DNA from 3 places in the Streptomyces sp. QH1-20 genome. Region 1 is predicted to be linked to each of the others. Evidence: riboswitches for the same ligand, from Rfam matches in the RefSeq annotation. Region 1 holds a riboswitch; each other region holds the start of a gene.
The links. Region 1 has a riboswitch for cyclic di-AMP ahead of AB8O64_RS17055 (M23 family metallopeptidase). Riboswitches for the same ligand answer to the same signal wherever they lie in the genome.

Region 1 (5,994 bases):
AAGGGCTTCGGCTTCATCGAGCAGGACGGCGGCGGCCCGGACGTCTTCGCCCACTACTCGAACATCGCCTCCTCCGGCTTCCGTGAGCTGCTCGAGGGCCAGAAGGTTTCCTTCGACGTCACGCAGGGCCAGAAGGGCCTGCAGGCCGAGAACATCGTCGCTGCCTGACGATCGGATGCCCGCCCGGTCGATGGAAAGGCCTTTCGGCCCGATGACTCGACCGGGTATCGCATAGAGCATTAACGCAATGGGGCCCGCACCACTGGGTGCGGGCCCCATTGTTGCCCCCGCACCAGCGCGCCCAGGCTTTTCCGCCGCTGTCCGTCCCGGACGGCCTCGCGATGCGAAGTCCTTGATCTCGGGCGTGCCACCCCATTGAGGGAAGGTCCCCGAATGACCCGCTCAGCCCGCCCTGCCCGCTCGTCCTCCGCCGACGGCGGCTCCGCCCGCCCGTCGCGCGCGCGTGGCCCGCAGTCCTCCCGTGGCGGTCAGCCCCGTGGCGGCCAGTCCAAGGGCCGCAAGCCCGCCGCCGCTCCCCTCCAGGGCGAGTTCGAGATGCCGGTCAGCACCACCCCCGCGCTGCCGCCCGTCGAGACCTTCGACGCGCTGGACATGCCGAACGGCCTGCTCGCCACGCTGACCCGCGAAGGCGTCACCGAGCCGTTCCCGATCCAGGCCGCGACGCTGCCCAACGCGCTCGCCGGCCGCGATGTCCTCGGCCGCGGCCGCACGGGCTCCGGCAAGACCCTGGCCTTCGGCCTGGCGCTGCTCGCCCGTACCGCGGGCCGCCGGGCGGAGCCCAAGCGCCCGCTCGCCATGGTCCTCGTCCCCACCCGTGAGCTGGCCCAGCAGGTCACCGACTCGCTCAGCCCGTACGCGACCGCCGTGAACCTGCGGATCGCCACGGTCGTCGGCGGCATGTCCATCGGCCGCCAGGCGCAGACCCTCGCGCGCGGCGCCGAGGTGCTCGTCGCGACCCCCGGCCGCCTCGCCGACCTCATCCAGCGCGGTGACGCCAAGCTCGGCGACGTGCGGATCACGGTCCTGGACGAGGCCGACCAGATGGCCGACATGGGCTTCCTGCCGCAGGTCACCAAGCTGCTCGACCAGGTCGACCCGGACGGCCAGCGCATGCTGTTCTCCGCGACCCTCGACCGCAACGTCGACCGGCTCGTCCGCCGCTTCCTCACCGACCCGGTGACGCACTCCGTCGACGCCTCCGTCGGCGCGGTCTCCACGATGGACCACCACCTGTTCCACGTGACGGACCAGGACAAGAAGGACTCCGTCACCCGGGTCGCCGCCCGCGCCGGGCGCGTGATCATGTTCGTGGACACCAAGCGCGGCGCCGACCGCCTGGTGAAGAAGCTGCTGTCCGAGGGCGTCCGGGCCGCCGCGCTGCACGGTGGCAAGAGCCAGCCGCAGCGCAACCGCACGCTGGACCAGTTCCGCACCGACCAGGTCACCGCCCTGGTCGCGACGAACGTCGCCGCGCGCGGCATCCACATCGACGGCCTCGACCTCGTCGTGAACATCGACCCGCCGACCGACCACAAGGACTACCTGCACCGCGGTGGCCGCACCGCGCGCGCCGGCGAGTCCGGCACGGTCGTCACGTTCGTGCTGCCCGAGCAGCGCCGTGAGATGTCCCGGATGATGACCACGGCCCAGATCACGCCGAACGTCATCAAGACGTACCCGACCGACCCGGAGCTCGCCCGCATCACCGGCGCCCGCGAGCCCAGCGGTGTCCCGGTCGTCATCACGCCCCCGGCCCCGGCCCAGCCGCAGAGCACCGGCAAGTCGTCGAGCTCGCGCGGCAGCCGCGGTGGCCGCGGCCGCACCCGCACGGACGCCTCCGGCTCCAACGCGGGCGGCTCGGGCAACAGCGGCAGCCGTCCGTTCCGTGGCTTCGGCAACGGCACGGAGGGCTCCCGCCGCTCCGGCACCCGCCCGGGCAACGCGGTCGGCCGTGGCCGTCGCAGCGGCGGCGGTGGTGGCGGCACGGGCGGCGGCGGCCGTCGCCCGTCCGCGGCGTGACGCGTACGGAGTGACCTGACGGTCTTTGACGCCGGACGGGCTGGATGTGGCTGAGCTCAGCCACATCCAGCCCGTCCGGCGTTTGTGGACGCGCCCGCGGCCCCCGGAATCCGGGCCCCGCCCCACTCCGACGGCGGATCCCCGCTCGCCTGCCCTTCCGGCACGCGCGAGGCTGAGGGGATACGCGCGGGACGGCCGGTCGTCAGGAGAGAACACGGTGGGGAAGCGAGGCGAGCCCGGGTCGGCTTCGACGCGCGACCCGGCACGTGAGGCGGCCTGCGGCCCGGCCCGCGATCCGGCCCGAGGCCCGGCATCGAACCCCCCGTGGAACCCGCCGCAGCGGAACGGCGGGGAGTCCCACTGGACAGTTGCCCGCCGCGCAGCGAGATGGCTCCCGGCCCTCCTGATCGTCGGCGGCGCCGCCTTCGACTACTTCACCCCTCCCCGCTTCACCTACGCCCCCTTCTTCTGCTCCGCCCCCCTCGTCGCGGCGGCCCTGCTGTCCCTGCGCGCCACCGTGACGACCGCCCTGGCGGCCGTGGGCGCGGCCATCACCCTCGCGGTGTACCACCGCGTCCACGACACCGCCGAGTCCGCGACCGAGGTCGTCACGGTCACGGCCGTCTCCCTCCTCGCCCTCGGTCTCAACCGCATCGTGCGCCACGGCGACCAGCAGCTCGCCTCCGCGCGCGGCATCGCCGAGGCCGCCCAGCGCGCGGTCCTGCCGACGCCGCCCGCCCGCATCGCCGGGCTGCGCGTCGCCGCGCGCTATGTGGCGGCCCAGGCCGACGCCCGGATCGGCGGCGACCTCTACGCCGTCCAGGACACCCCGCACGGCGTGCGCGTGATCGTCGGCGACGTGCGCGGCAAGGGACTGGGCGCGGTGGAGGCCGTCGCGGTGGTGATCGGCGCCTTCCGGGAGGCCGCCGAGCAGGAGCGCACGCTCGAGGCGCTCGCGGCCCGGCTGGAGCACGCGTTGTGGCGGGAGGGCAGACGGCGCGCCAACCTGGACCAGTCCGAGGGCTTCACCACCGCGGTACTTGCGGAGGTGCCGCCCGGGGCGAACACACTGCGCCTGGTGAACCGCGGCCACCCGCCCCCGCTGCTGCTGCACGCGGACGGGCGGGTGGCCGAGACGTACCCGGAGGTGCCCGCGCTGCCGCTCGGCATGGGGGACCTGGGTGGGTGGCCGGACCGGGCGGAGGAGCGGGAGTTCCCGGCGGGTTCGACGCTGCTGCTGTTCACCGACGGGGTGACGGAGGCCCGGGACGCGGACGGCGTCTTCTACGTCCCGCAGGACCGGTTGCGCGGCAGGCAGTTCCGGAGCCCGGACGCGCTCCTCGACGTCCTCGCCGCGGACGTGGCCCACCACTCGGGCGGGCACACGGCTGACGACATGGCCCTTCTGGCGATCCGGCGCGGTGACGGCTTCCACCATCCCGTGGCCGTCGCGCGCGGCACTCTCACCGCGACCGTGACGTCCACGCGGACGCACACTTCCCCGCACGGATCTGCTGCCGGTTCTCCCGCCGGTTCCTCCGACGACCGTAATTGATCTTGAATCGGCGCGGGCCGTCGATATGGCCTGACGAGGGATCAACTCCGTGGTGTTCCGGTAGCGCGCAGTAACTCGCCTCCGGGGAAACCCGCGTGTCCTGTGAAGTAGGCCCCGAAAGCCGGTGGGTTCGGGCGTTCGGCTTGGAATCCGCCAGCCATGTCTATTAACGTTCGATAACGCAGCGCGGTCGTCACAGCCGCCGCAAGAGGCGGCACCGTGCGCCTTCGCCGAATCCCGCGGGCACAGCACCATCTGCACCACCAGCGACAACCGGGAACCGGGGAACCACCAAACTTGGGGTGAATCGGGCCGTACTCCGGCCCGTAGGAGACCTTCCTGTTCCGAACCCGTCAGCTAACCCGGTAGGCGAGAAGGAAGGAAAGGAGTCGCCCTCGTGGCGTCCAACAAGCCTGCCCCCGGCGATGGTTCCTACGGGTCGTACGGGCCGTACGGGTCGTACGAGCAGCCGGAGCCGTCCGAGCCGTACGGGTCCTACGCGCCGGAGCCTTCGATCGTGCCCGCGTACATGACTCCTCTGACGCCCGCGGCCGAGCCCGCCGTCGCCGTCGAGCCCACCGTGAACCCCATGGCCGCCGCAGAGCCGGCCGCGGAGCCCGGGGAGGTGTGGAACCCCACCGCGGAGTCCGTCGCCCCGGTCCGTGGCAGACACCGCGTCGTCAAGCAGCGCGGCGGCACGATGGCCCGCAGTGGCGCGGTCCTCGGCGTCGGCGTGATCGCGGCGGTCGGCGCGGGCGGCATGGCGACCGCCCAGGACCGCCCGGCGGCGCCGATATCCGTGCCCGACGTGGCCCAGAGCATCCCCGGCTTCGGCGCGCTGCTGGCGGATGACGACGACAAGAAGAAGGACGCCGCTTCCGGCCCCGCCGCGGCGCAGGCACCCGGTGCCGATCAGCCGCTGACCCAGGCGGGACTGTCCGCCGAGGAGGCGGCCCGCGGCACGTCCGACGCCGGCGAGGCGCTACGCGCCCGCATCCTCCAGCAGGCCGAGCACCAGCAGAACCTCGGCGACGAGGAGGCCCGCGAGGCCGAGGCGAAGAAGGCCGCCGAGGCCCACCGGAAGGCGGCGGCCGAGAAGGCGGAGCAGGCCGCGGCCGAGAAGGAGAAGGCGGAAGCCGAGGCGGCGGCCGAGAAGAAGAAGGCGGAAGCGGAAAAGGCGGCCGAGAAGGCCGCAGAGAAGTCTTCGAACGAATCTTCTGACGAATCTTCGAGCGAACCCGGGGGCGGCGGGTCGGAGTCCTCGGGCGGTGGCAGCGGCCACAGCTCGGGCTCTTACTCCCTCCCCGTCGGCTCGTACACGCTGACCGCGGGCTTCGGCCAGGCCGGCGACATGTGGTCCGCGAACCACACCGGCGCGGACTTCGCCGCCCCGACCGGCACCCCGGTCAAGGCGGTCGACGGCGGAACGATCACCAGCGCGGGGTGGGCGGGCGCGTACGGCTACCGCGTCGTGCTGACGCTGAACGACGGCACCCAGATCTGGTACTGCCACCTCTCCTCGATGGTGGTCACCTCCGGCCAGGTCTCGGCGGGCGACGTGATCGGCCGGGTCGGCGCGACCGGCAACGTCACGGGCCCCCACCTGCACCTGGAGACCCGGCCGGGCGGCGGCTCGCCGGTCGACCCGCTGTCGTGGCTGCGCGGCCGGGGCCTGCAGCCGTAAGGGGCCCTGCAGCCGCAAGGGGCGCGGAGCGTTTCGTAAGGGGCATGGGCGGGGAAAGGCTCGTACGAACGTAGAAGCCCTACGCCCACTGCCTGTCCCGCACGACGCCGATAATCGGTCCCGATAACCACACCTTTGCCACGAATGCTTCAGGTTCAGGTGGGAACTCGGGGTGTGTGACGAATGCGACGATCACCACCTCAGTGCCTGCCCGCCTCGACCGGCTGCCCTGGTCCCGGTGGCACTGGACGGTGGTGATCGGCCTCGGCACCGTCTGGATCCTGGACGGGCTGGAGGTCACGGTCGTCGGCAATATCGCCGGCCGTCTGTCCGAGAAGGACAGCGGCCTGTCCATCACCTCGGGGCAGGTCACGGGCCTGGCGGCGGCGCTGTACGTGGCTGGTGCCTGCGTCGGAGCGCTCTTCTTCGGGCGGCTGACCGATCTCTTCGGCCGTAAAAAGCTTTTCATGATCACGCTCGCCGTCTATCTGGCGGCGACCGCGATGACGGCGTTCTCCTTCTCCACGTGGTGGTTCTTCCTCTTCCGCTTCCTGACGGGCTTCGGTATCGGCGGTGAGTACGCGGCCATCAACTCCGCCATCGACGAGCTGATCCCCGCCACCTACCGCGGCCGGGTGGATCTGATCATCAACGGCAGCTTCTGGCTCGGCGCGATCGGCGGCTCGCTGCTGTCGATCCTGATGCTGGACACGAA
Region 2 (5,994 bases), 3.0 Mb from region 1:
TGACGCGGAAGCCGCGGCGCTGCTGGCGCAGTTCACCTCCGGTGCGCTGCTGTCGGTCCCCGGCTGGGACGACGCGCCCGGCGGTACGGGATGAGACCGCGGGGCACCCGGCGGGCTACGCGCGGAACGGGCCCGTCACCTCGTAGGTGATGCCGCCCGAGGAGCTTCCCGTGGTTCCCCGCTGGCTGGAGAAGTACAGGCGTCTGCCGTCCGGCGAGAAGGCCGGCCCGGTGATCTCGGAGCCGGGCTGGCCGTCGATCCGCAGGAAGGGGGTGACGATGTCGTCCGGGGTGATGAGGCAGATGTCCATGCTGCCGCCGTCCTCGGCGACGAAGAGGTCGCCGGAGGACGTGCCGGTGACGTTGTCCACGCCGGTGAGCGGTGCGCTGCCGCTCACCAGCGAGTCGTCGTAGGCGAGTTCGATGGTTCCGGCCGCCGCGTTGTACTGCCAGACACGGTTGTCGCCCTTGGTGGTGAACCAGCAGGTGTCGTCGGCGTAGTAGCAGCCTTCGCCACCGTTGAAGCGCTTGGCCCCGGCGACCTGGTTGCGGGTGGCCGTGCGGGCGCCGGACGGGTCGGGGACGGCCCCCCAGGTGACGGGTCCCGAGGTCCCCGAGCCCATGGTGAGCACCTCGAGCTTCCCGGCCGAGAGGTCGCCCCAGGTGGTGGGGGTGAAGCGGTAGAAACAGCCGTCGGTGACGTCCTCGGTCAGATAGACCGCCTTGCGGACCGGGTCGGCGGCGGCCGCTTCGTGCTTGAAGCGGCCCATGGCCTCCCGCCGCACCGCCGCCTTCACGCCCCACGGGTCGGTCTCGTAGACGTAGCCGCGGTCGACCTCCTCGCAGGACAGCCAGGTGTTCCACGGCGTCCTGCCGCCCGCGCAGTTCTGGCGGGTGCCGGAGAGCACGCGGTACGCCGCGACGACGGACCCGGCGGCATCGAAGCGCAGCGCGCTCGCCCCTCCGGAGGGGTTGATCTCCGAGTTGGAGACGTAGATCCAGCCCGCGCCGTCGGCGTAACAGGCCCCGCCGTCCGGGGCGTTGTGCCAGGTGTAGGAGGTGCCGGGGACCCGCTGTCCGGACCGGGCGACGACCCGGGCGGTGAAGCCCTTCGGCAGCCGGAGGCCGTTGCCGTCGGCGGCGCCGAGCGGTCCGTAGGGGCCGGCGCCCGGCTGGGCCGGGCTCGCGTAGGCGGCGCTCCACAGTGAGCCGCCGAGCGCGGCGGCCGAGGTGCCGACGACGGCCGCGCGCAGGAAGGTGCGACGTTCCACGGTCACTCCAGGGGAGTTGGGGGGTGCCTCGTCACCGACCGGCGGCGAGGCCTGGTCTCCCGGACCATAAAAGCGCAGAGTTGACAGTACATCAACAAAAGGTGAATCCGGAGTGATCCCCTTCCGGGCCGATCCGCGACGTCGCCCGGAGTACCCGCGATAATCCGCCCGTTGGACAAGGTGATCAATTGCCTCGGCACACGGGAATCCCCCTGCTCCGGATCCCGCGTACCCGGAGCAGGGGGATGAACACCAAAGGCTCTGGGCCGTCAGTGCCCGTCGTGCGCGCTGTTCCCGGAACCGTTGCCCGACAGGATCGGGATCTCGTCCAGGATGTGCGACAGCTGGTCGTCCCCGTCGCTGATCGTGGAGTTGTCGGTGCACTGCTGCTGCTGCTGCGAGGTGAGGATCGGGATGTCCTGGATACCGATGTTGAGCAGCGCGATGAGGGACTGGACACCGATCTTGCCGATACCCAGGCACGGCTTGTTGAGCGTGCCCTGGATCAGGCTCATCTGCGGGCTTTGCTCGCCGCCGGTCTTGGTGTTGCCGTAACCGGTCTTCGCGGCGTTGCCATTGGCGACGTCACCGTTGTCGTTGCCGATCGCCATCGCGGGAGCGGTGATGGCGCCGACCGCGGAAACCGTCATCGCGGTCGTGGCGAGTACCTTCTTGAGCACGTCCATGCCTTTCGATCGATTAGCGCCCCTCACAAGGAAGCGACCTGAGTAACTCCGGTCGATTTAAGAAGTTCCGGACATTCACTCATTTGAGCCAGCCGGATCATGAGCGGCGCCATCGAAAGGCAGGCGGCAAACGGCCACCGACCCGCCCGGGAGAGCGGGCAGGTAATTGCGCACGCACGCGTGGCGCACTTCCGGGGCGACCAATGGGGTGACGGCACCCGGGTGTTTCGGATTCGGCTGGTAGCGTGCTGCGCGCAGCGGTGCCTCCGCAGCCGTCAGCCCGCCCGGACTGTGCCCCCACAAGAGCGTCCGGGCGGGCTTTTGAACAGCCTCAAGGGCTACTTGACGCGGCCGTACCAGACACTGTTCGTCCAGATCTTCTCCAGCCGCACGGACTTGCCCGGCTTCGGAGAGTGCCAGATCTGATTCTTCCCGGCGTAGATCCCCACGTGGTAGACGTTGCTGCCCGAGTGGAAGAACACCAGGTCGCCCGGCTGACGCGAGCCGGCCGAAAGATGCCTGGTCTTGTTGTACTGCGAAGCCGCGGTGCGCGGCAGTGCCTTGCCCGCCTTCTTGAAGGCGTACAGCGTCAGGCCCGAGCAGTCGAAACGGTTCGGACCGGTGGCGCCGTACTGATACGGCGACCCCTTCTTCGAGGCCGCGATCTGCAGCGCCTTCGTTCCCGGAGTCGCCGCCTGTGCGTCGGTTGCCAGTGTCGGGATCAGCATCGACGCGGTGACGGTGGCTGCGGTCAGAACCGATGCGGTTCCGGCCCGGGAAAGCAGTGCAGGTATGCCAGGGAACGCAGACATGCCAAAGCCCTTCGTCATCCGCCTACGAAAGGTGACCTGTCGGGTTCGGGCTGACAAAGTTGCCCGGCCACATACGTGGCTTCACCCCAAGAACCACTGCCATCGTGGTTCGTCGTGCTTGGGTCTCCCGCTCCTGCCGATCCTTGATCTGTATCTGCACCCGGACGGCGGCAGGACTCGGCGTCCGCCCGGGTCGCCCGCCTCTGTGACGGGTTCTTGTGTTCGAGCAGAGATCCTGCATCATCAACAGCTGAAAATCAGAGCCCAAACGGCCTTCTGTGAACTTGTTCACTTCGCGTCGCCCCAAGGAACCGGGGGCTGATTTCACCCCGCCCGAACCCCTGTCAACAGCCCCCGTACAGCGGAAATCGGCGTCGATCGACGCCTGAAAGCGGCTGGATATCAAGGGAGTTACCGGCGGTCGCGGCCGATACCCGCCGGGCACCGGGAGGGCGGTCCCACGCGCACGCCCGCCGGTTCCGTGGGGCCGCCCCGCCCGATGACTGAATGACAGCCTCCGCATTATCCGCGGCCAGGGCGGACTGACGGGTGGTGAGCGGCCGGGGCCCTCGCGTTCGACTGTGGCGACCACGGATCCTTCACTCACCCCCGAAGCGTGGACAGCTCCCCACTTGATGCTACGGTCGACCCATTAAGTGGGGAACAGCCCCCGCTTGATCTCCGGTCATGCCCCGGACGACGAAGGGAACGCCTGTGTCCACGCCAACCCTCGAGGACCTCACACCCGCCGGCACGGACTTCACCAAGGACCCGTATCCGCTCTACGCGAGCCTGCGGGAGCGGGGTCCCGTCCATCGGGTGCGGACCCCCGACGGACGCGAGTCCTGGCTGATCGTCGGCAACGACGAGGCCCGGGCCGCCCTGACGGACCCCCGGCTGCGCAACGACATCCGCTACTCGCCGGACTGGGAGGACGACGGCGGCTACGCGATCGGGCTGAACATGCTCCAGGTCGACCCGCCGCACCACACGCGTCTGCGCAAGTTCGTCGCCAAGGAATTCACCCCGCGCCGCATCGAGGAGCTGCGCCCCCGCATCGCGCGGTGGACCGGCGAACTCCTGGACGCGATGCTGCCGCTCGGCCGCGCCGACCTCGTGGACTCCTTCGCGCTGCCGCTGCCGCTGACGGTCATCTGCGAACTGCTCGGGGTGCCCGTCGGTGACCGCGCCGCCTTCCGCGAGTGGTCCAACGAGGTCGTCCTCCCCAGCAGCCCGGAGGCCGCCGGTGCCGCCGCCCAGGCGATGACCGCGTACTTCGTGTCGCTCATCGAGGCCAAGCGGCAGGACCCCGGCGACGATCTCCTCAGCGCCCTGACCACCGCCACGGACGACGACGGCGACCGGCTCTCGTCCGACGAACTGCTGGGCATGGCCTTCGTTCTGCTCGTCGCCGGCCACGAGACCACCGTCAACCTCATCTCCAGCGGCGTCCACGAGCTGCTGCGCCACCCCGACCAGCTGGCGGCGCTGCGCGCCGACTGGTCCCTGCTCGACGGCGCGATCGAGGAGATGCTCCGCTACGACTGCCCGGTGGAGCGGTGCGCCTTCCGCTACACCGCCGAGCCGGTGGAGATCGGCGGCACCACCATCCCCGCCAGGGAACCGGTGATCGTCGTGCTCGCCGCGGCGGCCCGCGATCCCCGGCACTTCCCCGAGCCCGACCGCTTCGACATCCGCCGCGAGTCCCGTGGGCACCTGGCCTTCGGCCACGGTATCCACCACTGCATCGGTGCCCCGCTCGCCCGGATGGAGGCGGCCATCGCCCTCAAGGCCCTGCTGGAGCGCTGCCCGGACCTCGCCTTCGACATCGACCCCGCCGCTCTCACCTGGCGTCCCAGCATGGCGCTGCGCGGGCTGCTCACCCTGCCCGTGAGGTTCACGCCGCAGCGGTAGCGCGGCTTCCCGGGGCGGACATACGGATGGCCCGGACCCGTCGGAGACCGACGGGTCCGGGCCACTGCCGTGCCGGGCGCCTCAGCCGCCCGCACCGGCGGGCGGGCGGCTGTCGGGCACCTCGCGGCCCGGGAAGATGTCGCCCCGCTCGTCCGGCTGCACGCCGCCCCGCTCGCGCAGCGGCGGGAGCACCGCGTCCAGTTCCTGGTCGTTCGCCGGGTGGGCGGCCTCGGCGGCGCCGCGCAGGACGTCGCGGCTCACCGCGTCGCGGGCCGCACTGAGCCGGACCACGTAACCGTCCCGGGCCAGGGCGTACTCATGAGAGCCCGCCGTGGAGCGGTACCACGTGCGGCCCTCCCGCTCGCAGGTCACCTCTCCGCCGCCCGTACCGAAGACGGAGCCCTCCGCGCAGTTCGCCTCGGTCAGCGTGCCTCGGTCGACGGTCAGCCACAGCACCGCGCCGCCCTTGGCGTAGGCGAGGGAGAAGCCGTCGTCGCCGATGACGCCGACGGACTGGGCGGCCGGCTCGAAGCCCGGGACGCTCGTGACGTGGATCAGCTCGATCGCGGTCTCGATGGCCCGGGCCCGGGCTTCGAGTTCCGCCCGGTCGACGGGGGCCGCCGTCGGGGCGGCCGCGGGGCTCGCGGGCCGCCCGGGCCGGTCCCCGGCCTGGGCCTGGGCCGCACCACCGATGGTGAGAACGAGAGGCAGCAGCAGGGCCGCGGAGAGTGCCGGGCAACGCAAGGAACGAATCATGCGAACATATTTCCGCAATCCGGGCCCGCATCCGGGGCAAGCCACGCAGACCTGACCCGAAATGATCGCACTATTGCTCGATCGTGCGCTCTTATGCCGCTTCCACAGGCTCCGAAGACAGCGAAGTCGGCTCGAAGTCACGCATCTTGCGCAGCGGTGAGCACAGCAGCACCAGCGGGGCGAGCACCAGTCCGGCCGCGAAGATCCACAGCGTCTCCCGGACGCCGATGAGTTCACCGAGGACGCCGGCCAGCAGACCGCTCAGCGGCAGGACGCCCTGGACCAGGAAGCGCATGGTGGCCGTCATCCGGCCGAGCAGGTGCGGCGGGCACTCCGTCTGGCGGTAGGTCACCTGGCAGATGTTGTAGAGGGTGATGCCCGCCGACTGCACCACCGCGCCCAGGACGAACAGAGCGATCCGCCAGTCCTTCTCCGCGAGCGGCAGCAGCAGTCCGAAGGGCGCGGTGGCGAGCAGGGACAGCCACGTGAGGCGGGCGGCGCCGATGGTCTTGGAGAGCCGGCCGACGACGACCGCGCCGAGCATCGCACCGATCGT
Region 3 (5,994 bases), 2.6 Mb from region 1:
GCCCGCCGATTTCATCCGGTGTGTCCCCTTCGGTCCCCCTCGTCGTCTCCGACGCCGGCAATCACGCCTCGCTCATCGACGGCTGCCGGCTCGCCCGCGCCGAGACCGCCGTCGTCCCGCACGCCGACGCGGAAGCGGTCCGCAAGACGCTGGGGGCGCACGAGGGCCGGGCCCTCGCCGTCACCGACTCCGTCTTCTCCGTGGACGGCGACGCCGCACCGCTGGCCGCGCTCGCCGAGGCGTGCCGGGAGCACGGCGCGGCGCTGCTGGTGGACGACGCGCACGGACTCGGCGTCCTCGGCGAAGGCGGCCGGGGCGCGGTGCACGCGGCGGGTCTGGCGGGGGACGCGGACGTCGTCGCCACGGTCACCCTGTCGAAGTCGCTGGGCAGCCAGGGGGGCGCGGTGCTCGGCCCCGCCCGCGTCATCCGGCACCTCGTCAGCCACGCGCGGACGTTCATCTTCGACACCGGGCTCGCCCCGGCGGCGGTGGGCGGCGCGCTCGCGAGCCTCGAGGTGCTGCGCCGCGAACCGGGGCGCGCGGCCCGGGTGCGCCACGTCGCCACCGAGCTGCACCGCAGGGTGACGGCGGCGGGGCTGACGGCGGTACGGCCCGACGCGGCGGTGGTGTCCGTCCGGGCCCCCTCCCCGGAGGCCGCCGTGCGATGGGCGGCCGACTGCCGTACCGCCGGGCTCGCGGTCGGCTGCTTCCGTCCCCCGTCCGTGCCCGACGGCATCTCGCGGCTGCGGCTGACGGCGCGCGCGGACCTCACGGACCGGCAGATCGAGGAGGCGGCCGACACGGTCCTGCGGACCGCGCCGACCGCCTGACGCTCAACTCCTGGTGGCAGTGGCCCCATCGGACACTTCGGCCCCGCGGCGGCGGCCGAGGCCACCGCCGCGGAGGTCTCCCACGAACGAGGACCACGCGGCGGGCGAGAACGACAGGACGGGGCCGGCCGTGCGCTTGGAGTCCCGTACGGCCAGCAGGTCCGGACCGAGCGGGGCCGTCTCGACGCAGTTGTTCATTCCGGTGCTGTAGCTGCTGCGCCGCCATGTCGCGGCACGCAGAGCAGAGAGGGAAGGGACATAGCGAGGCATTGCGGGCATGGTGCCTCCTCACGCGCCGTCATGGAGCCCGGCGATGTAGTCCAACGAGTTCTCGTGCGAGAGGGCGCGGGTGCGCAGGGTGGCGAAAGCGGAACCGTACGCCCGGAGGTCTTCTTTCCGCTCCAGATAGAGGCTACTCGTCAAGTGGTCGAGAACCACCACATCCAGATCTGCAATGCGCGGAAATGAGAAAATAACGAAAGGGCCTGTGATGCCGATATGACTGCCTGCGGAGAACGGGAGCACATGCAGTCGCACATGCTTCATGTGTCCCGTGGTCACCAGGTGCCGTAACTGCCCCGCCATCACCTCGCGCCCGCCGACCTCATGACGCAGTACCGCCTCGTCCAGCACCGCGCACAACTCCAGCGGACGCTCGCCCCGCAGTACCGACTGACGGGCCATCCGCACCCGCACCAACTCCTCGACCTGCTCCGGAGGTGGGTCGTTCAGCGCCGCGCGGGTCACCGCGCGCGCGTACTCCGGCGTCTGCAACAGCCCCGGCACCACCGTGGTCTCCAGGGTGCGCAGGTGGGAGGCCTCGGACTCCAGGCTGATGAAGTCGAGGTAGGCGGGCGGCAGTCGGTCGCGGTAGGCGTACCACCAGCCCCGCCGGGCCCCCGCGCCCTCACCCGGATCCGCCGACCCCGCGCCGCACAGCGCCCCCAGCAGTGCGCGCAGTTCCGGGTCGGTCACCTGGTAGGCATCCAGCAACAGGGCGACGTCCGAGGGCTTCACGCCACTGCAGCCCGTCTCGATCCGGCTCACCTTCGACTGGTGCCAGCCCACCGCGCAGGCCGCCTCCCGGCTGGTCAGCTCGGCCAGTTCACGCTGGCGGCGCAGCTCCGCGCCGAGCTTGCGGCGACGCACCGCGGGTCCGTAGCGCATGGGTATTCCCTTTCGACCAAGGTGAACACGTCCACATCCATACGTCAGTGTCAATAGACGAGTGCGCCACCCAAATGTGGTCGCTCCCGGCAGAGTTCACCGCTTCGAGCGACAGATATATGCATTTTCCGGTGGATCGCTCACTCTCGGACGCCGACGGTGGCACTCTGTGACGAAGAGCCGTCCGAGATCGCTCCCGGCGTCACCGCGTCAGTTCCTTGGCTCACGCGTCGGAGTCCGGCCTCGGTAGGAAAGGGACAGCGCCATGGCGGATCACCAGGAAGCAACCGTAACCCTGCCGAGCGCCCCCGCCTCGGTGTCCGACGCGCGCCGCTATGTCGCGCGTGTACTGGCGGAATGGGGGCTGGCGGACGGCACCGAGGACGCCGACACGGTTCGGCTGATCGTCTCCGAACTCGCCACCAACGCCGTGCAGCACACCCGCGGCCAGTCGCCCACCTTCACCGTGGACGTCCGGCTCGACCGGGAGGAGCAGCTGCGCATCGGCGTCACGGACAGTCACCCCCGCTATCCGAGAAGGCTGCCCGCCGCCGTCCAGCAGGACAACGGCCGCGGCATGGTCATCATCCGCTGTCTGACCGCCGAGCGCGGCGGCAGACTGTCGGTCACCCCGACCGCCGACGGCGGCAAGACGGTCTGGATCTGTCTGCCCTGGACCGTGCCCGTGCCCTGATCACCCCGCGCGGCTGTGGGCCGGGCGGTGGGCCCCGTGGCCGTGAGGAGGCCGAGGGGTCCACCACCCGGCCCAGGGGCGGCCACCGTGATCGCACGGTGTTCGCGGACAAGGCGGGTCGAGCGGCTCGGGCAGGTCACCGGCGGGCAGGCGCGCCCTTACCCGTTCCGGATCGCTGCCGGTGAAGGCGACCGTGTGCCCGGTCGGGGCCGGCGGCCCCGCGTCGCGAACGAGGGGCCGCGGCACCACAGTCGTGTCCGCCGGCGGCGGGTGGGAACACACCCGTTGCCGCGTCGGCGCACAGGGAGGCGAGGACGGTGGCGGGGGCGGCCTTCGTGGCACGCCACCGCCGGCGCTTTCAGTTCACGCGGCCGTAGCTGACGCTTCTGGTCCAGATCCGCTCGTGGCGGACGACCGCGCCGGTCTTGGGAGCGTGCAGGATCCTGCCGTTCCCGACGTAGATGCCCACGTGATAGACGCCGCCGGCGGAGTGGAAGAACACCAGGTCCCCGCGTTGGCGGGCGGAGCCGGGGACATGGCGGACGCGGTTGTACTGGGCGGCGGCGGTGCGGGGCAGCTTTTTACCGACCCGCTTGTACGAGTACTGCGTCAGCCCCGAGCAGTCGAAGCTGTACGGTCCTGTCGCGCCCCACTGGTAGGGAGCGCCCTGCTTCGATTCCGCTATCCGCAGGGCGAGGGTGGAGACGTTCGCGGCCTCGGCGTCGGGCGAACCGCCGGGCACCAGCACCGAGGCGCCGACGGCTGCGAGGGTGAGGGCCGAGGCGGCCTTGGCCCTGGAGAACTTCGTTGGTCGTTTGTGCGCGGCCATACGCAACCCTTCGTCTGCCGCCTATGAAGGATGACCTGTCGGGTTCGGGCAGGCGAAGATGCCCGGCCGCCGAGGCGGCTTCACCCCAAGGGACGACCAGTGGTGCCGGTCGTCCCGCCGTACTCGGGTCCTCCACTCCTGCCGATGCACTCGTGTCGACCAGTCATCCGGGCGGCGGCAGGATTCGGCGTCCGCCCGGACCGCCCCGCCGCGGTGGCGGGGTCTTGTCGTCGCCTGGATCTTGGCGCAGCCGCGGCACGGATTCCGAGAGGATCCGGTGATATGTGAGCCTGGTCACCTCTGGCATGTTCGGGTGGACACCGGACGGTTTGGCGCCCACCGCTCAACCCTGTTGAGCCGTTCACCTGCGGCGAGTTGATCTCCGCGATCGCCTCGTACGCGCGCGGCTCGGATCGATCACTGCGCGATGTCTACGCAGGGTCCGCTGTCTGCGGGAGATCGCGTTGAGGTGTCGCCCGGCCGGTCGTTCCGGCGCGCGTCCGGGCTCATCAGCCCGGCGTGTTCGGCGGCATGGTGACCCGTGCGGCCCGCCGCTCCCCGTCCAGGACCAGCATCGCCCGTGTGAGTGTTCCGATGTGCACCTCGCGTTCGCCTCGCTCGTGCATGAGCGTCAACGCGTCGCGCAGCCCCGTCGCCGCGACCACGAGAGCCTGCGCCGCCCGTAGCCCGGCGTACGTGTCATGCGCGCGGGCCGGGTTGATCCGGCCCAGGAGATCCAGTACTTCCAGATACCGGTCCACCAACTCGCCCTCGGCGCGGGTCAGGGCGGGCAGGGGTGGCAGTTGGGGCGGCCACATCGCCGCTCACCTCGCGCCGAGCGGCGCGCCCGGGCCCTTGCGGCTCGAGGTGAGCCGGTCGACCAGCCCGTACGCCACCGCGGTCTCGGCGTCGAAGACGGTGTCCCGCTCGATGTCCCGGGCGACCCGCTCCACGCTCTGCCCCGTGTGCCGCACGAGCATCCCCGTCAGCGTGTCCCGCCTGCGCGACATCTCCCCCGCCTGGATCTCCAGATCGGAGAGCTGACCCTGGACCGGTTCGCCGAGGGAGGGCTGGTGGATGAGGACGCGCGCGTTCGGCAGCGCCAGTCGCTTGCCCGGGGTGCCGGCGGTGAGCAGCACGGCGGCGGACGAGGCGGCCTGGCCCAGGCAGATCGTCTCCACGTCGCAGCCGATGTAGCGCATCGTGTCGTAGATGGCGCACATGGCGGAGAAGGAGCCGCCGGGGGAATTGATGTAGAGGGAGATGTCCCGCTCGGGATCCGCGTGTTCGAGGTACATGAACTGCGCGATCACATCGCTGGCACAGGTGTCGTCGATCTGCGTGCCCAGAAAGACGATGCGCTCGGACAGCAGCTTGGAGTACGGGTCCGTCGTGCGGGCGCCGGTGCTCGTGCGCTCCGTGAACTCGGGCAGGACATAGCGGGCCGTGGGTCGGTGCATGGTGGCACTCCTCGTCCGTGAAAAATGTACAGGACGTACAGATCGTTGTGGTGAGCATGGCGCAGCGGGGCTCGGCGCGGCAACGGATCGGACGCGGTTTCGCTCTGGGCGTGAGGGCGGGCGGGGGCCGGCGGGCCCTGGCCTGTCGTTGACCTCAACCCTTGTGCGCGGGCGTCGGAGCAAGGAAGGATGATCCGCCATGCCCACCAAGTCTCTGCAGATTCCCACCGCGGACGGCCAAGCCGACGCTTTCGCCGCTTTCCCCGACCGGGACGGGCGGCACCCGGGGGTGCTGCTGTACCCGGACGCCTTCGGCGTGCGGCCCGTGCTGGAGGAGATGGCCCGCGAGCTGGCCGGGCACGGTTACTACGTGCTCGTCCCCAACCTCTACTACCGGCACGGCCCGGCGCCGGTGATCGAACTTCCCGCGCACATCGGAGAAGCGGTCCGGCCCGCGGTCTTCGCCGAGCTGGTGCCCTTGGTCGAGGCGCACACCACCGAGCGTGTCCTGCGCGACGCCGACGCCTACCTCGGATTCCTCACCGCCCAGCCCGAGGTCGGCGACGGGCCGGTCGCCGCGATCGGCTACTGCCTGGGCGCCGCCCTGGCGATGCGCACCGCGACGGCCCACCCCGACCGGGTGGCCGCCGTCGCCGGATTCCACCCCGGCTTCCTGGTCACCGACGCGCCCGACAGCCCGCACCGCGCCATCCCCGAGCTCGCCGCCGAGGTCCACCTCGGTCTCGCCGAGAACGACATGACGCCCGAGACCCTCAGCGAGCTCAACCAGGCGCTGGATGCCTCAGGAGTCGGCTACACCACCGAGATCTACCCCGGCACCATCCACGGTTTCACCATGTCCGACACCGACGCGTTCGACCCCTCCGCACTGCGGCGCCACTGGGACCGCCTGCTTCCCCTCCTCGACCGCACCTTGGTCACCGGCTGAGTCTCACGTCTGCGGAGTTCTCGTCCCGCACACCGGTCGAATCCTTGATCGCGACGCGGTGCCCG

Region 2: linked by a shared signal. The riboswitch ahead of AB8O64_RS03855 (C40 family peptidase) and the one ahead of AB8O64_RS17055 (M23 family metallopeptidase) in region 1 are both predicted to bind cyclic di-AMP.
Region 3: linked by a shared signal. The riboswitch ahead of AB8O64_RS05535 (C40 family peptidase) and the one ahead of AB8O64_RS17055 (M23 family metallopeptidase) in region 1 are both predicted to bind cyclic di-AMP.

The regions. Positions count from the first base shown of each region.
Region 1 covers NZ_CP166299.1:3,814,716-3,820,709, reverse strand. The annotation lists gene AB8O64_RS17070 (cold-shock protein) at 1-168, shown strand, start outside; gene AB8O64_RS17065 (DEAD/DEAH box helicase) at 394-2,040, shown strand; gene AB8O64_RS17060 (PP2C family protein-serine/threonine phosphatase) at 2,444-3,595, shown strand; cyclic di-AMP (ydaO/yuaA leader) riboswitch at 3,814-3,982, shown strand; gene AB8O64_RS17055 (M23 family metallopeptidase) at 3,993-5,279, shown strand; gene AB8O64_RS17050 (MFS transporter) at 5,456-5,994, shown strand, end outside.
Region 2 covers NZ_CP166299.1:814,884-820,877, forward strand. The annotation lists gene AB8O64_RS03840 (NUDIX domain-containing protein) at 1-94, shown strand, start outside; gene AB8O64_RS03845 (alkaline phosphatase PhoX) at 116-1,270, opposite strand; gene AB8O64_RS03850 (rodlin) at 1,540-1,950, opposite strand; gene AB8O64_RS03855 (C40 family peptidase) at 2,295-2,768, opposite strand; cyclic di-AMP (ydaO/yuaA leader) riboswitch at 2,772-2,948, opposite strand; gene AB8O64_RS03860 (cytochrome P450) at 3,483-4,682, shown strand; gene AB8O64_RS03865 (hypothetical protein) at 4,764-5,438, opposite strand; gene AB8O64_RS03870 (MFS transporter) at 5,530-5,994, opposite strand, start outside.
Region 3 covers NZ_CP166299.1:1,230,131-1,236,124, reverse strand. The annotation lists gene AB8O64_RS05555 (8-amino-7-oxononanoate synthase) at 1-830, shown strand, start outside; gene AB8O64_RS05550 (DUF397 domain-containing protein) at 834-1,109, opposite strand; gene AB8O64_RS05545 (helix-turn-helix domain-containing protein) at 1,119-1,997, opposite strand; gene AB8O64_RS05540 (ATP-binding protein) at 2,263-2,691, shown strand; gene AB8O64_RS05535 (C40 family peptidase) at 3,050-3,520, opposite strand; cyclic di-AMP (ydaO/yuaA leader) riboswitch at 3,524-3,720, opposite strand; gene AB8O64_RS05530 (hypothetical protein) at 4,030-4,338, opposite strand; gene AB8O64_RS05525 (ATP-dependent Clp protease proteolytic subunit) at 4,345-4,980, opposite strand; gene AB8O64_RS05520 (dienelactone hydrolase family protein) at 5,180-5,929, shown strand.